2 regions of the Bacillus sp. GW823-FHT06B01 genome follow, and region 2 is predicted to be linked to the other one. Evidence: riboswitches for the same ligand, from Rfam matches in the RefSeq annotation. Region 2 holds a riboswitch; the other holds the start of a gene.

The links. A riboswitch is a leader RNA that binds a small molecule or an ion and turns the genes downstream of it on or off. The one in region 2 is predicted to bind thiamine pyrophosphate.
Region 1: another riboswitch for thiamine pyrophosphate. It lies ahead of thiC (phosphomethylpyrimidine synthase ThiC); the one in region 2 lies ahead of tenA (thiaminase II).

What each region holds. Positions count from the first base shown of each region.
Region 1 covers NZ_JBXAHR010000004.1:285,080-288,467, reverse strand. The annotation lists gene AC1Q8N_RS19950 (arsenic transporter) at 1-60, shown strand, start outside; gene thiC (phosphomethylpyrimidine synthase ThiC) at 162-1,922, opposite strand; TPP riboswitch at 2,035-2,150, opposite strand; gene lldP (L-lactate permease) at 2,222-3,388, opposite strand, start outside.
Region 2 covers NZ_JBXAHR010000003.1:4,531-7,918, reverse strand. The annotation lists gene AC1Q8N_RS13100 (ABC transporter substrate-binding protein) at 1-48, opposite strand, end outside; gene AC1Q8N_RS13095 (ABC transporter permease) at 45-797, opposite strand; gene AC1Q8N_RS13090 (ABC transporter ATP-binding protein) at 797-1,546, opposite strand; gene tenA (thiaminase II) at 1,515-2,210, opposite strand; TPP riboswitch at 2,293-2,395, opposite strand; TPP riboswitch at 2,456-2,567, opposite strand; gene AC1Q8N_RS13080 (SH3 domain-containing protein) at 2,837-3,388, shown strand, end outside.

The DNA.
Region 1 (3,388 bases), on a different contig from region 2:
ACAACAGCCGTCACATTATTCCTCTTATACTACTGGGTACAATTATTCTTCGCCTTATAGAAAATAGAAGCCCCCTTTGCTACCGTCTTAGCAAAGGGGGCTTCTTCTATATTTAAGTTAGGTACTACAGTGTGATCAATCAAGTAAAGAGGTGTAACGTATTATTGGTATAAATGACTACCAGTGTCTTTAAATTCTTTCGCTTTCTCTTTCATCCCTTTTTCAATTGCTTCTGTCGTTTCTAAATCATTGTCTTTCGCATATTCACGAATATCATTTGAAATTCTCATACTACAAAACTTCGGTCCACACATTGAACAGAAATGAGCCGTTTTCGCGCCTTCTGCTGGCAATGTTTCATCGTGATATTCCATCGCACGTTCAGGGTCTAAAGATAAATTAAATTGATCGCGCCAACGGAATTCAAAGCGAGCTTTTGAAAGTGCATCATCACGCTGATGAGCCGTTTTGTGCCCTTTCGCAAGATCAGCTGCATGTGCAGCAATTTTGTACGTAATAACCCCCGTGCGAACATCATCTTTATTCGGCAAACCTAAATGTTCTTTCGGCGTTACATAACAAAGCATCGCCGTTCCGAACCAGCCAATCATCGCCGCTCCAATTGCCGATGTAATATGGTCATAACCTGGTGCAATATCTGTCGTTAACGGCCCAAGTGTATAGAACGGCGCACCCTGACAAATATCAAGCTCTTTCTCCATATTCTCTTTAATTAAATGCATCGGTACATGCCCAGGTCCTTCAATCATCACTTGCACATCATGTTTCCAAGCAATCTTCGTTAATTCACCAAGTGTTTCAAGCTCAGAAAACTGTGCTTCGTCATTTGCATCTGCAATCGAACCTGGACGTAATCCATCTCCAAGAGAGAACGAAACGTCGTACTGCTTCATAATTTCACATATCTCTTCAAAATGAGTGTATAAGAAGTTTTCTTTATGATGGAATAAACACCACTGTGCCATAATTGAACCACCACGTGAAACGATACCTGTTGTACGCTTTGCAGTAATCGGAATGTAACGAAGTAATACGCCCGCGTGAATCGTAAAGTAATCAACACCTTGCTCAGCTTGCTCAATTAACGTATCACGATACACTTCCCACGTTAAATCTTCTGCAATTCCGTTTACTTTTTCCAGCGCTTGATAGATCGGTACAGTCCCAACTGGTACAGGCGCGTTACGAATAATCCACTCACGCGTCGTATGAATATTTTTACCTGTAGATAAATCCATAATCGTATCCGCACCCCAGCGCGTTGCCCACGTCATCTTCTCTACTTCTTCTGCAATTGAAGAAGATACAGCAGAGTTTCCGATATTTGCATTGACCTTCACGTGAAAGTTACGGCCGATAATCATCGGTTCTGCTTCCGGATGGTTAATATTCGCCGGTAAAATGGCACGACCTTCCGCGATTTCCTTACGAACAAACTCAGGCTCTACTCCTTCACGAATCGCAACATATTCCATCTCAGACGTAATGATGCCATTACGCGCATAATGCATTTGCGTAACGTTTGCCCCTTGCTTTGCTCTAAGCGGCTGACGATCCATTTGCGGGAAAACAGGCGTATGTTTCAAAGCCACTTTCACACCGTCATCCTCTGGTTTCACTTCGCGCCCTTCGTATGCTTCTACATCTCCGCGCTCCAGGATCCAAGAGTGGCGCGGCGCCTGCAATCCCTTTTCCAGTTCCACCTTATACGCAGGATCAGTATAAGGACCGCTCGTATCATATACACGAATTGGCGGATTCGGAATACCGTTCGTTTCGCTTTGTTCAATCTCACGCATCGGCACTTTCATACCCGCGCATGGTCCATCCACATACACTTTCTTACTTCCTGGTAAACTCGATTTCAATTCAATTTGCTCAGCTGAAACAGGCTGTTTCATAACCTTTGTTGCCCCCCTGTACGTGACAAGGACGAGATATGGCCAGCGTATGCCAAAATAAAAAGAGCCAGGTCCATAAAAAAATAAGGACCTGGCTCATAAAGACATCATTATGTAAAGCCGTTAACTTCCCTACGCTGGTACGAGCCAGATCAGGTCCAAAGGGTTAAGAAGTTCACACGCTTCTCTCTCAGCCTACGCATACGTTAGGCACCCCTAGTTTATCACTGATTTAATTTTCAATACTTTCCCATCATACACTATAATCTGAAAAATGCAAACTTTATTTCTTTTGTTGTTTATGGAATCATCCACGTTAAATAATATGCCTGTACATACGTCATAATACCAACAATAATTACGAAGAATAAACTATGCTTCACTGTAAAGCGGAATAAATCTGATTCTTTTCCAGCAAGTCCAACTGCCGCACAAGCAATTGCAATCGATTGCGGAGAAATCATTTTTCCTGTTACACCGCCCGTTGTATTTGCTGCAACGAGAAGTACTTCAGATACACCGACTTGCTGCGCTGTAATCGCTTGTAAATTCGAGAACAGTGCATTCGCTGACGTATCGGATCCTGTTAAAAATACACCGATCCAGCCTAGGAATGGTGAGAAGAACGGGAATAGTCCGCCAGTTCCTGCAAGTGCTAATGCTAATGTAGAAGATAGACCAGAATAGTTTGCGATAAACGCAAATCCTAATACGAATCCGATAGATAGAATTGGCATCTTAAGCTCATTTAACGTTTCTTTAAATGTTACTACTGCATCTTTTGCACTCATTTTCAAAATAAAGATAGAAATGATACAAGCAATTAAAATTGCTGTTCCCGTCGCTGATAAAATATCTAATTTCAAGATTGCTTCATAAGGCGTCGGTTTATTTACAATTGGCTCTGCTTTCATTACTAAATTGTGTAAGCCTGGAACTTCAAACTTAAACACAAGGCTTTCCAAAGCACCGCCTGGAGCAAATAACGCTTTAAAGAAACTTTGGCTCCAAATGACTACCATCACAGTTAAAATAATGAATGGAGACCATGCTTTTACTACTTTTCCTACCGTTAGTTTTGGCATAGATGTTGCCGTCGTTGTCGCAGCTACTTCACTATTTGCTTGTTTAGACTGATAAATTTCTTTCGGCTGCCAAACTTTTAAGAATAGCGATAAACTCACTAAACTTACTAGTGCTGACGTAATATCCGGAAGTTCTGGTCCTAAGAATGTCGCTGTAATGAACTGCGTAATTGCAAATGAGCTACCTGCTACAAATAGAGCAGGCCATGTTTGTCTTACCCCTTTAAATCCATCCATTAAAAATACGATAAAGAACGGAACAAATAATGATAAGAACGGTAATTGATGCCCAGCCATTTGTCCAATTTTATGCGGATCAATACCTGTTACTTGTCCAGCAACTGTAATCGGAATTCCCATCGCTCCGAACGCTACGGGTGC
Region 2 (3,388 bases):
CATTGCAACGAATAATGTCAACACAAAGATGCGTTTTAAAAATTTCATGAATGCTTCCTCCAACTAATAAATTTCTTTTCTAAAATCGAAATAAGTATGACGAAGAAAATAGCTAATAATGATAACAATACAATGGGTGCAAATACACCTGCGCCGTCTAACTGCGTCATCATTCTTTTACTGAAATACCCTAGCCCAGCTTGTGCACCGAGCCATTCACCAATTGCTGCCCCAATTACACTAAGCGGAACTGCAATTTTTAAAGCTGAGAAAAAATAAGGAAGAGCAGACGGCAATTTTAATTTAAGAAAAACATCTTTTTTCGTTGCCCCATACGTAACTAATAGCTCCTCCCATTCTTTTTTCGTACTGCGTAGTCCATCATACGTATTGACCGCGATTGGGAAAAACGTAATTAAAACAGTAACAACAACCTTACTCCAGATCGTATATCCAAACCATAAAACGAAGAGCGGAGCAAGCGCTGTAATCGGAACCGTTTGTGAGGCAACTAATAGTGGATAAAATGCTCTCTCCATCCAATTACTCGCATTCATTAACATCGCTAGCCCTACCCCAAGTACGATAGAAATAGCCACACCTATTAAAACGACCGATAAGGTTGCCGGCAAATGAACCGTAAATAATATATCTTTTAGTTTCCAGATCTTCATCACAATTGCAGACGGTGACGGTAAAATGTACATTTCGTCTACAATTCTTGCGCCAATTTCCCACATGACAAGTAAAATACTAGAAAGTGTAAGGGCAGGTAATAGCTCCTTCAACCGGTTCATCATACGAGTACCTGCCTTTGTAACATACTAAGAAGCTCATCTTTAAGCGCTAACACTTCAGGCTTATATAAATCTTTTCTTATTCGATTACAATCAAGTGGTACAACCCTCTCGGTTAAAGTAGTTATCGGTTGCTGCTCTACTACTAAAATTCGATTAGAAAGAAACAACGCTTCTTCCACATCATGAGTGATAAATAAAATTGTTTTTTCCCACTCTTTCCATTGTTCAAACAGCCATTCTTGCAAAGATGCCTTCGTTAAAGCGTCCAACGCGCTAAACGGTTCATCTAACAACAATATCTCCCCGCCTGTTAATAAAGTTCGAATAAAAGATACGCGTTGTCTCATACCACCAGATAAATCTTTCGGATATTTTGTCTCATACCCTTGTAAGCCAAATTTATGTAACAGTTCCTTTGCCTTTATTTGTGCTTCTTTCTTCTGTACACCTTGGCACTCTAGCGGTAGGGCAGCATTCTCAATAATCGTTCTCCATGGCAGGAGCATATCTTTTTGGGGCATATACCCTACAGGATGGCTCTTTATTTCTGTCAGCTCTATCTGTCCCGTACTTGCTTCTTCTAAACCTGTAATAAGGCGAAATAGAGTACTTTTGCCGCATCCACTCGGTCCAATAATACTTACAAACTCTTTATCTTGTATAGAAGCATTTAATTCATTGATGATTGGTTTCTCATCATAATGAAAAGAAACATTATGAAACTGTAGTATGTTCTTGCTCCTCAAATCCCCACATCTCCTTACGATAGGACATATCCCAGAATAAATATTCAAATCGACTGGAATATAGGAATATCTCCTCTAATCGATCTAGCTCTTTGTCAGACTTTCCAACTGCCATTTCATTTAATAAATCTATTAACCAAATACAAAGGCTACCGTATTCTTCTGAACTATATCCTTGAATCCACTCACCAAAGAACTCATGATCTCTTGCTCCAGGAATATCGTTTAAACGCTTTCCAATTTCCCAGTAACTCCACATACATGGAAGAAGTGCTGCTATTAATTCCGCAAGTGTGCCATTTTGAGATACAGACATCATGTAATTTGTATAGGCTAAATTTTTAGCAGATGGTTTTGCAGATTCTATCTCCTCTATAGAAATACCAAGTCTTTTTGCATATTGTTTATGGATCGTCATTTCTCCATTTAATATGCCATCAATTTGTTCAGCAAATTTCCCCATTACTTGTGGATTCGTTGCTTTTACAACACCAATCGCATATAGCTTTGCATAATCTAACAAATATAAATAATCTTGAATAATATAATACTGAAACTTATCTTTTTCTAATGTGCCATCTCCCATACCTACTACAAACGGATGATTATGGCTCATCTCCCAAACTGGTTGTACAGTTTCTAATAATCTATCGCAAAATTTCATTTCGCTATCCCCTTTCAATTTATATATCTAAATAAAAAACCACTTCTAAATAAGAAGTGGTTACAGCAAATAAAATTATAATTTATTCGTTGTTCCACTTCCCTTCGCTAGTATTACCTAGATCAGGTCTGTAAGGGTTAAGGATTATTCCTCTCTCAGCACAACAAGCACCCCTAGTGGTTTCAATATGAAATTTTCAAACAAAAAAGCCCCGTTTCTATACGCAAAGAAACGGGGACTCATTATTAGTGTCCGAATTGCTTCCCTACGCTAGCATAATCTAGATCAGGTAATGAAAAGGATCAAAGGCTTACGGCCTACTCTCAGCTGGCAACACCAGCTCTCCTAGCAAACTATGAAATTAACACTGTCAGTATAACATCGTAATAAGACACCATCAACTGTTTTAATTTTCCCAATTGTCAACGAAATAACAAAACTATATAATACTTATATTCTATGTTAGAAATTATTATCCTAATTAATTGGATAAAAAGGAATCATTATCCTTAAAAAATTTATTTTTATATTGAGTTCATATTACATTTATGTGAATACACCCACTATATTATATCTTTATACTATAATAAAATTACAACTATACAACTAGAGGAGGTCTCTATTATATGAATATGAAAGCTACTGCTTTAACAGCAACTACTGTCGCAATTGCCTCTTTACTTCCTTCTATGGGAGAAACAAATGTACAAACAGCCAACGCTGAACAATTATCTAATGTGAAAACTGGATATGTCAAAGTCGATCAAGTAGCCTTACATACAAAAGATAACGCAAATAGCTCTTCAATTGATACAATTCGCTTTAATACGAAAGTGAACATACTTGAAACAACTAATGGCTGGTATAAAGTATCTGTTAATAATAAAGTAGGTTACGTACAAAAAGATGCTATTCTACTAAAAAACAAACTTCAATCTAATAATCAATACATCGTTAATGCCAATGCATTAAACGTTCGTTCTGAACCTAATTTAGAATCTTCAATTTTAGATGTATTACCAAATGGGAAATTCGTTACCATTCAAGAAGAACAAGGCGAGTGGTATAAAATTTTACATAATGGCAAAACAGGTTACGTACAAAAAGCATTCGTGTCTAATGGTTCACAGCCGTTAGTAAAAGGCATCACAGTTCAAAATAATACGAAATACACAGTT